4 regions of the Paenibacillus yanchengensis genome follow, and region 3 is predicted to be linked to each of the others. Evidence: riboswitches for the same ligand, from Rfam matches in the RefSeq annotation. Region 3 holds a riboswitch; each other region holds the start of a gene.

Region 1 (3,141 bases), on a different contig from region 3:
CATATTTTTAGAGCCAATCACGCAGTTTTTCATTAAAAAATGTAAGTTTAATCGACTAGTTAGTTCTACTATTTCTAGCGTTTTATTTACTGTTTTGTTACTTGGAGCAGTTGCATTGTTAGGTGTGAAAATTGTTGCGGAAGTGAATGCATTTCTACAAAGAGTTCCTCAATATTTAAATAGTGCTGGTAACTTTTTTGACTACATATTAGAGGAATCAACGACTTTATTTGAAAATATGCCTCCGGATGTAGCACAACAATTGGAAAACTGGGTATCCAGTCTTACCTCTAGTTTAGCTTCGATGGCAGCAAGTTTATCTAAATCAGTCCTTTCATTTGCAACAGCTTTACCGGAGTTGTTCGTCTTTTTTATCGTGTTTATGGTTGCAGTATTTATGTTTAGCTATAGTTTAAATACGTTGAAACAATCATTTTTAACGTTATTCGAAGAAAAGTCTCATCAAAAAGTCGATAAAGTGTTGCAAAATTTAAGAAAATCTATTTTTGGGTTTATTCGATCTCAATTTATTTTGAGCGCTATGACCTATTTGTTGGCACTTGCCGGACTACTAATATTAAACATAAAGTTTCCGATGGCGATTGCATTGTTAATCGTTATTGTGGATATACTGCCGATTTTAGGTACTGGTTCTGTATTAGTTCCATGGGCAAGTTATCAGTTACTAACAGGTGATGTTTTTACTGGTATAGGTTTGATTATATTGTTCTTAGTTATTACAGTTGTTCGTCGTATAGTAGAGCCAAAAGTACTAGGCGATTCGGTTGGTATTGGGGCATTACCGGCGTTAATTAGTTTGTATGTTGGTTTCAAATTAGTTGGTGTCATCGGTGTGTTTTTGGGACCAATCGTTGTTATTATTTATATGGCTGCGCGTCAAGCAGGATTGTTTCAAGCGAAAATTAAATTGGAATAATCAGAAAGCATCCTATTTAATTACCATATTTGTTTAAAAAACACAAGAGTTGACGATTTTTTTTATACAAGTTATAGTTTAAGAAGGAAATCCACTAGGGGCGCCAATATGGCTGAGATAAAGCAGAAGCTTTTGTCCCTTAGAACCTGATCTGGGTCATGCCAGCGTAGGAAAGTGGTAGCGAGCTTGTTTTATTTTATAATGAGCTTTGCGCTTGGAAATGATAATTTATTCAAATACGCATCGATACTTTTATTTCTAGCTTGTACAATCATTCGAGTTGGATCGGTGTTTTTGGGTGGATAAGTTATTATTCTCCGTTACTTTCTCATATGTCTGTATTGACCTCTAGGTGGGATTTATATTATTCCATTAGGAGGTTTTTTTGTGTCTATGTTTCAATCTGCGTTGCCAGGAAGTAAAAAAGTGTATGTCGAAGGTAGTGATCCAACGATTCAAGTTCCGATGAGAGAAATCGCTTTGTCTGATAGTACGGATCGTAATGGAGAGCTGTTTCAAAATGAACCAATTCGGGTTTATGATTCTAGCGGTCCTTATACGGATATAGCGTATAGTGCTGATGTACGACAAGGGTTACCGAAACTACGGCAACAATGGATAGCGAGTCGATTGGATAGCGAACAATATGACGGGAGAGAAATCAAACCACAAGATAACGGGTTTTCTTCCATGACAACGATGAATCAGCGAGGTTCAGAATTGTTCCCGCTAGTTAATAAACGTCCATTACGTGCGAAGTCTGATCAAAATGTAACGCAGCTTCACTACGCTCGAAAAGGAATCATTACCCAGGAAATGGAGTTCATTGCTATTCGTGAAGGAATGGAGCCGGAATTCGTTCGAAGTGAAGTAGCTGCTGGGCGTGCTATTATTCCCGCTAATGTTAATCATCCGGAAAGTGAACCAATGATTATTGGTCGTAACTTTCACGTTAAAATAAATGCTAATATCGGAAATTCAGCTGTAGCATCTTCGATTGAAGAGGAAGTAGAGAAAATGACGTGGGCGACTCGTTGGGGAGCCGATACGATTATGGACTTGTCTACAGGTAAAAATATTCATACTACTCGAGAATGGATTATTCGTAATAGCCCTGTTCCGGTTGGAACGGTGCCGATCTATCAAGCGCTTGAGAAAGTAAATGGAAAAGCAGAAGATTTGAGCTGGGAAGTGTTTCGAGATACGTTAATTGAACAAGCAGAACAAGGTGTTGACTATTTTACTATTCATGCTGGAGTATTGTTGCGTTATATTCCGCTAACTGCGAAGCGGGTAACTGGCATTGTATCACGTGGTGGTTCAATTATGGCAGCGTGGTGTTTGGCACATCATCGAGAGAATTTTTTATATACGCATTTTGAAGATATTTGCGAAATTATGAAGCAATATGATGTTGCGTTTTCGCTTGGAGATGGGTTAAGACCAGGCTCTATCGCTGATGCTAATGATGATGCGCAGTTTGCGGAGCTAGATACGCTTGGGGAACTAACTAAAATTGCTTGGAAGCATGATGTACAAGTAATGGTGGAAGGACCAGGGCATGTACCTATGCATTTGATCAAAGAGAATATGGATCGGCAGCTAGCTGCATGTGATGAAGCGCCTTTCTATACGCTTGGACCATTAACAACTGATATAGCACCGGGATATGATCATATTACTTCTGCAATTGGTGCAGCGATGATTGGTTGGTATGGTACTGCTATGCTGTGCTACGTTACTCCGAAAGAACATTTGGGCTTGCCGAATAAAGATGATGTGAAGGAAGGGGTTATTACATACAAGATTGCTGCTCATGCTGCTGATTTGGCAAAAGGGCATCCTCGTGCAAAGCAGAGAGATGATGCGCTATCGAAAGCAAGATTTGAGTTCCGTTGGCGTGATCAGTTCCATCTAGCGCTTGATCCAGAACGAGCACTTGCTTATCATGATGAAACATTGCCAGCAGAAGGTGCGAAAACAGCTCATTTTTGTTCAATGTGTGGTCCAAAATTTTGTTCTATGCGAATTACGCAAGATATTAGGCAATATGCGGAGGAAAAAGGGTTAGATTCGGTAGAAGCGATTGAAGAAGGAATGAAGGAAAAAGCAGCAGCCTTTAAAGCGGCAGGGCATGAGATTTATGGGTAAATCGTCTGGTGATGTAATCTGGCAAGATCGATATTCTCGGCAAATAAAATTTG
Region 2 (3,141 bases), on a different contig from region 3:
TTCTTTATTTTCTTCAGTAATGTTGATTGATTTTTGCCAAATGATTTGTTATGTAAATCAGATACTTGAACAATAGTATAGCCATCAAAACTTTCCTCAATTTTCGGATTACTATAGTTGATCACGGTCGTAACGATGCCATTATTTTGCCAAAAAACAAATAACGCTAATAACATTAAAACTATTAATACTATACCAACTATACGCATCATATTAAATTTCCGTCCTCGCTGTTTAAAATTGACTTGCATTTGTGTCATAAAGCAGCTACCTCCAATATTTACTGTCTCACTTAAATTATAGTACATAAAATTGTTTTTTTCTGTGTAGTATAAATGGATGTGCATAATTAACCATTAAAAGTATTTATATACATATTTTAATGTCACTCTTACTTACTTAAAATACCCGCCTATTTTTTCCAACAACAAAAAACCAGTTAATAGTATAAATCATTAACTGGTTTTGCAGGAAGGATACAGTTAAGGAGTAATGCCCTTAAAGTAATTTTCATTGAATATAATACTAGGATGATGGGGATTCAGTTGTATTGCTTGTTGGTGATGCTCTAGCGCCTGCTTGCGGTTTCCTATACGATCGTAACAAAGTGTTAGCTGCAAATGAGGCATCCACGTCCAAGAAGCGTAGTCAATTGGACTGAGTTGTTGTTTTGGAATAGTTAACGTTGTCGCTAAATTAAACCAATAGATAGCTTTTAACCATTGCTGCTTTTCTACAAACATATTGCCAAATTGGCAACAGAATTCAGCACGTGGAGTATCATACGTTAGCGTACGAAGTAGTGCTTCCATTTGTTTTTCTCGATCTTTCAGACGTCCATGGCATTCTGCTAATTTCATACAAGCGTTAATTTCGTCTTCAACCCAGCCTAATTTGGTAGCTAAAAACTGCTCATATTCCGCAATAGCTTCTTCATAACGACCATTGTCACGTAGTTCATTGGCGAAATAGTATAGATCACGTGGGGAGAAGGTATGGTTTTCTTTTCGTTTTGTTAAATATATTTGTAAATTACGATCGGTATACTGCTTTTCTTTGTGATGAGTAACAGCAATGTCACTATGGTGTATGTTACCACCAACTTCTAAATACTCATGGACAAAGCCAATCCAGCGGAAATTGTTTTCCCGTTTTACTAGACGATTTCGTCTTAAACTGTAGGTTGGTTTACCATCTTGATCAAATGATAAGTGATAGTTCATTGTAACGCTATCGTAAGTAAATGGTTCCACTTTTTTGAGGGAAATCAGTTTTTCTAGATCACTTTTTTGCAATACATCGTCAGCGTCTAACCATAGTATATAATCTTTTGTTGCTTGTCCGAAGCTGAAATTACGAGCGGCAGCAAAATCATTAATCCATGTAAAATTATATATTTTGGCATGAAAAGAAGCGGCAATTTCTTTTGTGTTATCCGTTGATCCAGTATCAACGATAATGATTTCATCGACAGCATCTTGGACAGAGGCAAGGCAACGCGCTAAGCTATCTTCTTCATTTTTCACAATCATACATAAACTGATCGTAAACATAGGATGGTTCATCCTTTCCGGAGCTAATGTCATCACAGAGCTAATGCTATACCATATGTAGCAGCTATCAAAAAGGTGACGCATGACAAATTGCAATTTATTTGATATGATGAGTCTGTTAGTTATTTTGGTTTAACTCTGGGGAGCTGGTAATACCGGCTGAGAGGAGATGAGTACATCTCGACCCATGACCTGATCCGGATAATGCCGGCGTAGGAAGCATATTTGGGCATTTTGTTTATAGCAGTGGGAGACTAGTACGTTAGTCGTTGTTATGGATGAAGTGTAGCAGTGGTTATTCGCTGACAAATCGCGTTCTTCCGGATCAGGAGGAACGTTTTTTTTCGTTCACAGACACATAAATAGAAAAGGGATGGAGTGGAGTAGTTAATATGACTCACAAAAAGAGAAGTTGGAGAAACAGTTATATTGTATTGTTATTAGTAAGTATTTTGGTAGTAGCTGGCTGCGGAAGTGGGAAGAATAATGAGGCTGGTACAGAAAATGAAGTTACGGACAATCCTACTGAATTACAAAAGGTACAGCTAGTGCTAGACTATACGCCGAATACGAATCATACGGGATTGTATGTCGCACGAGATAATGGTTATTTTGCAGAACAAGGACTAGAAGTAGAAATTATTGCACCAGGTGAGAGTGGAGCAAGTGCTGTTGTGGCGGCAGGAACTGTTCCGTTTGGAATAGGGTATCAAGAGGCGGTAACACAAGCTCGTATTGCTGGTTTGCCACTTGTATCGTTAGCAGCAATTATTCAACATAATACATCTGGATTTGCTTCTCCCAAAGAAAAGGGGATTGATTCTCCAAAGAAATTTGAAGGAATGCGCTATGGTGGTTGGGGAGACCCGGTTGATCAGGCTGTTATTGAAGCGTTAATGAAAGCTGAACAAGCTGATTTTAGCAAAGTAGATTTACTAAGTATTGGTGATGGAGACTTTTTTGCAGCGGTTAAGCGAGATATTGACTTTGCATGGATCTTTTATGCGTGGACAGGTATAGAGGCGGAATTACGTGGGGTTGATTTGAATATGATTTATTTGACGGATTACACAGATAAATTAGATTACTATACTCCGCTTGTAATGACAAACGAAAAAATGATTGCAGAGCAGCCAGAGACAGTAAAAGCGTTTGTAGCAGCGGTAGCCAAAGGTTATCAGTATGCGATCGATCAGCCGACAGAAGCAGCAGAAGTGTTAATAAAAGCTGTACCAGAGCTTGATGCTGAGTTAGTGCGAGCGAGTCAAGCGTGGTTAAGCCCGCGTTATCAAGATGATGCTCCGCGTTGGGGAGAGCAAAAACTATCTGTATGGGAAAATTATGCAGAGTGGATGCTGGATAGTGGATTGTTGGACAGCTCATTAGAAGCAGAAAAAGCATTTACCAATGACTTTTTACCAGCAGCAAAATAAATGATTTAGATACATGATGTGAAAAAAATAATAAGTAGATAGGAGGAGCTGGCGGTAGAATGATTGTTCATTCTGTTGCTAGCAGCTACGATTGATGAACAATAAATCGCATTTACGTCATCTTTGGTTTAAAATATGGCCGCCAGCTACTGCGA
Region 3 (3,141 bases):
CGGCTCGTAACAAAGGAGAATCTACCCGGATGAGCTGCTTCCCATGCTGCTTGACGATCCAGCACAAATTGTGATGCTTCGTCTAGTAGATGTTTGGCAATGCCGATACCAACTGCTGCAAAACTAGCTTGAGCGAATGGAACAAAAGGATAGCTGAAAAATGGGTCATCCAAAAATAACGTTTGTGTTTCTAGCTGGAATGTCCGCTCTACTGGTACAAATTGATCACGGGCAACAATCGTGTGACTATTCGTTGTTTTTAGACCAAAAGCTGCCCATGTTGGTATAATTTCTACTTGGTCTGGTTTTAAAGTAATGGTGAAAATGGGTGATGGCGCATCGTCTTGGTTTTCTTTTGTTAGCGTACAGTTAGCGGTAAAGGTGGTGGCATAGGTGGAACCACTGCAATAGGGCCACGATCCATTGACGATGTATCCACCATCAACAGGAATGGCTGTTCCAATCGAAGAACCGCTACCAGCGATAACCGCATTAGCAGGGGAGAATATTTGATTTGCCGCATCAGGTTTCATGTATCCAGCAAAATATCCACCACCAGATCCGATCGTAGTTGCCCAGCCGAAGCTGCCATCGACCCAAGATGTATATTCATATAGTTTCAAAGCTTCTGGGAGTGGTGTTTGGCTACCGCCGAGTGCTTTGGGAACGAATAGTTTGAACCACTGTTGTTCCAGAATGATGTCTAGTGCGAATGGATCAAATATCCGACTTGCTTCTTGCTCTAGAGAAGTGGTTCTAATTTGCTCAACGACTGTTTGCTCTAACATGTTTGATCAATCTCCTATTCTATTAAAAAAGTATCTGATGCAAAGTGTATGTAAAAAGCAGCAAAGTTGCAAGTAGACAAAAAGTAATCACTTGGGCTATAATGATAGGCGTAATTGAATAGAGCTAGGGGTGCTGGATATGGCCGGCTGAGATTGTGTCCCACAGAAGACACTGACCCATTTACCTGATCTGGATAATGCCAGCGGAGGGACATGCTATTGGTAGTATTGTACTGCATTTTTTTGTAATGCACTTAACAATCTTTAGTTATCAACGTCCTTGGATCATTCGCAGATCTGGGGGCGTTTTTTGGTATATTTTTTTGGTGAAAAAAACTTTCAGACAATCTAGGGGGAGACAGATGATGAACAAAGTTTCAACTAAGTGGATCGTGATGTTGTTGGCGATGATGGTTGTATTAAGCGCATGTGCTGGTGGAAATCAAGCAAACAAGGGAAACAATCAAGCGCAACAAGCGGGAAATGGAAATAAACAAGAGAAGTTAACGGATGTTACGCTTGTACTTAACTGGTCGCCTAATACGAATCATACTGGTTTGTATGTGGCGCGGGATAAAGGTTTTTATGCGGAGCAAGGTTTAAATGTTGATATCATTTTGCCAGGCTCAAGTGGTCCGAATGCAGTTGTTGGATCGGGGCAAGCGCAGTTTGGTGTTAGTTTTCAAGAAGGAGTGACAGATGCTAGATTGCAAGAAGTACCTGTCGTTTCGATAGCGGCTGTCATTCAACATAATACGGCTGTATTTGCAGCACCTGTAGAAAAAAACATTAAAGCGCCAAAAGATTTTGCAGGTAAAACCTTCGGAGGATTCGGTGCTGCTGCTGAACCAGCAATCATTGAAGCATTGATGGTGGCAGATGGTGTAGCAGATGCTAGCGATGTGAAAATATTAAATGTAGGCGAAGCAGATTTTTTCACTTCGGTACAACGAGATATTGATTTTTCTTGGATATATTATGGTTGGGCAGGCATTGAAGCGGAGCTTCGTGGGATAGAGATTGACACCATCTTTTTGAAAGATTATTCACACAAATTGGATTATTATACACCGGTTATTATTTCTAATGAACAGACGATAGAACAGAAGCCCGAACTGGTAAAAGCATTTATGGCAGCAACAACAGCAGGTTATGAGTACGCTATTGCACATCCCGATGAGTCTGCTCGTATTTTGCTAGATGCTGTTCCCGAACTAGATGAGGAATTAGTTATGGCTAGTCAAAAGTGGTTAAGCCCTCGTTATCAAGATGACGCGCAGCAGTGGGGTGTTCAGAAATTAGAAGTATGGGAAAACTATGCGAAATGGTTGCAAGAATATGATTTACTAGATGGAACATTTGATGCAGCGGCGGCGTTTACGAATGCCTTTTTACCTAAAGCTAATTAATTATTAATCTGGTTAACGATTGAAAAGTTAGCAAAGCAACGATAATAGATCGTTTCATTATTTGCTAGAGATGAGGAGAACATTGCTAATGTCTAATGCGATTATGAGTTTGGAAACGATATTTCGGACGGAAGATTCATCAGCTTACATTGATCGGGTCGTCGGTATTATTGAACGTTCAGGCGTTAAGTATGTCGTAGGACCATTGGATACAACGATGGAAGGGGACTTAGCACAGCTTCTGGACATTGTGAAACAAGTGAATATTGAATTAGGAACGATAGGAGCTGGAGTAAGTATTTCTTCACAAATTAAAATTCATTACGATCCAAAAGGTATTTCGATCGCCGGATTAACGGAAAGGTATATGTAGCGATGGCATCGAATTCGAATGCTAGGAGCTGGAAAAACTGGTTGCTGCCCATAGGGGCGGCAATTCTATTTTTAGTGTTGTGGCAATTAGCCACCTTAATATTTCACATCCCTAAATGGATGCTACCAAGCCCTGTCGAAATTGCTACAGAAGCATATGATAGCTTTCCTCGTCTATGGGGTCATACGGTAGAGACTGTGCGAACGACCATTGTTGGTTTTGCAGCAGGCGTGACAGTAGGTATTATGTTGGCGGTACTGCTACACTTTTTTCCACTAGTAAAAATAACACTGTACCCGTTTCTAATTATTAGTCAAAATGTACCGATCATTGCGCTCGCTCCATTGTTGATGTTATGGTTTGGTTTTGGTTTATTACCTAAAATGATTATGATCATCATCGTTTGTTTTTTTCCAATTACGTTATCGACTTTAAATGGATTTGCCCAAACAGATACGACGCTGTACAACTATATGTTAATGTCGGGAGCTAACAAAAAACAGTTGTTTTGGAAATTAGAATTGCCCCATGCAGTTCCTTTTTTATTTTCTGGCTTAAAAATTTCTGCTGT
Region 4 (3,141 bases), on a different contig from region 3:
CGCTTTTTCGGTATTACGATAAACCAATACTTTTTCATTTTGCAAGAGCTTTTTCAGGTGTGACAGCTAAAGATATGGTGAAGTATTCAACAATCGGAAGACTGAGCAAGGACGCTTTACATTGCTAGTTAGATCTGAATTGCTATAAAAATCACTCAACAAATATTTGCACTATACTTGATATATAATATAAGTTGTACGTTTATTTTAATAGTGTATATATAAGTAGGGTGATGAGATGCAAATTAATAGGCTTTTTGAAATAGTATATATTTTACTCGATAAAAAGATAGTGACTTCAAATGAACTTGCAGAACATTTTGAGGTGTCGACTCGGACGATTTATCGTGATATAGAAACGTTATCTAGTGCTGGAATTCCAGTATTTATGACCAAAGGTAGAGGTGGTGGGATTAGCCTTTTACCTGATTTTGTACTAAATAAAACGGTGTTTACAGAGGAAGAAAAAAACAGTATTCTATCTTCACTTAAAGCTGTACATTCCGTGGATTTGAGTGAAAGTGACAATGCCATAGCTAAACTTGGTTCATTATTTGGTGGTGAACAAACAGATTGGATTGAAGTGGATTTTTCGTCTTGGGCTAGTGGACAGCATGAAACGGAAACTTTTAATATGATTAAGTCTGCAATATTGTGTAAGGAAGTTATTTCATTCAACTATGCCAGTGCAAAAAGCCAGCAGACAGCTCGTCAAGTAGAGCCTTTAAAACTGTGTTTTAAAAGTGCTGCATGGTATGTATATGGATATTGTAAGGAGAAAAGGGATTTTCGTTTTTTCAAACTAAGAAGAATTAGGGAACTTCGTGTATTAGAACAACACTTCCAGCGGAAATCTCCGAAGCAAGTTTTAGTGAAAGAAAATGTGCCCCCGGGAGAGTATGTTAGATTGAAGCTAAAGTTGTCTGCCGAAGTTGCTTACAGAGTATATGATGAATTCGAAAGCTATGAGCAGCAAGAGGACGGAAGTTTTATTACTGAAATTGACTATCCAAAGGGTGAATGGTTAATTTACTATATTACAACGTTTGGTAGACATTGTGAAGTATTAGCACCGGAAGAAGTAAGAGACGAGGTAAAAAAAGAATTGCAGAACACATTAAAAAATTACGTTTAATATGACAACAAGCTGTCATATTAGACAGAGTATAATAGCCTTATCAAACAGATGGAGGTTATGTAAAGTGAAATATGAAATTGTGCATTTAGAGCAAAAAACAGTTGTAGGTGTTAGTGCAATTACCGGTAATACTGATCCAAACATGGGTGAAATTATTCAAGGGCTTTGGGATAAATTATACCAAAGTGGAATAAATGTTTCGATTGAAAACAAGATTAATCAGTATGCGATTGGACTTTATTCTGATTACTCCAATGACCAGTACTGTGTTACAGTTGGTAACGAGGTTTCCAAAGCGGTCAATGATGAACTAACTACTAAGACGATTCCAGCAGGTAAATACGCAAAGTTTTCTGTACATGGACCGATGGGGACTGTTGTAGCCGAAGCTTGGGGTGAAATCTGGAAAATGGACTTGGATAGAAGTTTTACAGGAGATTTCGAGGAGTATCTTAATAATGATTGGGAAAACACAGATGTTGATATTTATATTGCATTAAAATAAATACTAGCTTTGTAACTTGTTGAAGCTGCTGTCTGTGATTTTCAAGTGTTAGTAACTATAGTCCAATCACTGATTGACAAGTCAATCTAAAGTGTATATGATGTTAACTGTCACTAGGGGAGCCCACATTATGGGCTGAGACTGAAATTAAATTCGGGACCCTTCGAACCTGATCTGGACTATACCAGCGTAGGGAAGTGGGCAGTTTCGATTACATCTGTAACGAATCCAGCCATTTCTTTCGAGGAATGGCTTTTTTTCATGCCATCTCCGGGAGTGACCCATTATAGTATTATAAAAAAAGAGTGGGAGTGTTTCATTGTGAGAAAGATGGTATTCATATGTACAAGCTTAATGATGTTGTTCCTTGTTATGGCAGGATGTAGTGGGGCCAAGCAAGTGACGGAAGGCGAGAAAGAGTCGAGCAATGAATTGATTGATGTTAAAATGATGATTGATTGGACGCCTAATACGAATCATACTGGGATTTTTGTAGCGCTGGAAAATGGATTTTATAAAAAGCATGGACTGAATGTCACCATTATTAATCCTGGAGATATTCCCCCAGAGCAAGTCGTTGCTGCTGGAACAGTTGAGTTTGGAATCGGAAATCAAGAAAATGTGACGCAAGCACGCATTCAAGATGTCCCGCTCGTTTCGCTTGCAGCCATCATTCAGCATAATACTTCTGGTTTTGCTGCACCTGCTAGTAAAAATATCAAATCACCTAAAGATTTTGCTGGAAAAGTATATGGCAGTTATGGAGGCGAGCCTGAGAGAGCCATTATTAAAACACTAATGGAAGAAGAGGGCGCTGATGTTGAACAAGTGAAGTTCGTGAATGTCGGGACTACGGAGTTTTTCGCTGCTGTTGAAAAGGATATTGATTTTTTATGGGTGTTTTATGCTTGGACTGGTATCGAGGCAGAGCTTCGTAACGAGCCGATTGATATGATTTATGTGAATGAGTTTTCAGATAAACTAGATTACTATACACCAGTTATTGTGACCAATGAGCAGATGATAAACGAGCAGGCGGATGTTGTTAAAGCATTTATGGCAGCGACATCGGAAGGTTATGAGTTTGCAATAGACAATCCAGAAGAAGCAGCCAAAGTGTTGCTGAAAGCAGCGCCTGAATTAGACGAAGAGCTTGTTATTGCTAGTCAGAAGTGGCTCAGTCCACGCTACAAAGAAGATGCGCCTCGCTGGGGTGAGCAAAGACGGGAAGTATGGCAGCTCTATGGCGAGTGGATGTACGACAATGGTTTAATAGAGAAACAGCTTGAAGTGGATCAAGCGTATACGAATGAATTTTTACCTAAATAATCTTATTGAGGGAATAGTGATTATGTTGCTGCGATGGATTAGATTAGTTTGGCTGCCCTTTGTGGTCGTATTATTAACTCTGATTGCTTGGCAACTGTATGTTGATTGGAGCGGGATGAAAAAACATATATTACCAAGCCCGCTAGATGTGCTGCATACTGTGGTCACT

The links. A riboswitch is a leader RNA that binds a small molecule or an ion and turns the genes downstream of it on or off. The one in region 3 is predicted to bind thiamine pyrophosphate.
Region 1: it holds a riboswitch for thiamine pyrophosphate, as region 3 does, so the genes downstream of both, thiC (phosphomethylpyrimidine synthase ThiC) here and ACFSTH_RS06930 (ABC transporter substrate-binding protein) in region 3, are expected to answer to the same signal.
Region 2: it holds a riboswitch for thiamine pyrophosphate, as region 3 does, so the genes downstream of both, ACFSTH_RS20850 (ABC transporter substrate-binding protein) here and ACFSTH_RS06930 (ABC transporter substrate-binding protein) in region 3, are expected to answer to the same signal.
Region 4: it holds a riboswitch for thiamine pyrophosphate, as region 3 does, so the genes downstream of both, ACFSTH_RS00945 (ABC transporter substrate-binding protein) here and ACFSTH_RS06930 (ABC transporter substrate-binding protein) in region 3, are expected to answer to the same signal.

The regions. Positions count from the first base shown of each region.
Region 1 covers NZ_JBHUMH010000045.1:29,517-32,657, forward strand. The annotation lists gene ytvI (sporulation integral membrane protein YtvI) at 1-937, shown strand, start outside; TPP riboswitch at 1,024-1,127, shown strand; gene thiC (phosphomethylpyrimidine synthase ThiC) at 1,331-3,088, shown strand; gene ACFSTH_RS12200 (ThiF family adenylyltransferase) at 3,081-3,141, shown strand, end outside.
Region 2 covers NZ_JBHUMH010000064.1:202,896-206,036, reverse strand. The annotation lists gene ACFSTH_RS20860 (metallophosphoesterase) at 1-260, opposite strand, end outside; gene ACFSTH_RS20855 (glycosyltransferase) at 483-1,553, opposite strand; TPP riboswitch at 1,683-1,789, shown strand; gene ACFSTH_RS20850 (ABC transporter substrate-binding protein) at 1,946-2,986, shown strand; gene ACFSTH_RS20845 (ABC transporter permease) at 3,081-3,141, shown strand, end outside.
Region 3 covers NZ_JBHUMH010000015.1:19,187-22,327, reverse strand. The annotation lists gene ACFSTH_RS06935 (acyl-CoA dehydrogenase) at 1-788, opposite strand, end outside; TPP riboswitch at 905-1,017, shown strand; gene ACFSTH_RS06930 (ABC transporter substrate-binding protein) at 1,151-2,197, shown strand; gene ACFSTH_RS06925 (thiamine-binding protein) at 2,286-2,570, shown strand; gene ACFSTH_RS06920 (ABC transporter permease) at 2,573-3,141, shown strand, end outside.
Region 4 covers NZ_JBHUMH010000006.1:44,251-47,391, forward strand. The annotation lists gene ACFSTH_RS00935 (helix-turn-helix transcriptional regulator) at 239-1,135, shown strand; gene ACFSTH_RS00940 (GyrI-like domain-containing protein) at 1,203-1,643, shown strand; TPP riboswitch at 1,749-1,856, shown strand; gene ACFSTH_RS00945 (ABC transporter substrate-binding protein) at 1,974-2,972, shown strand; gene ACFSTH_RS00950 (ABC transporter permease) at 2,995-3,141, shown strand, end outside.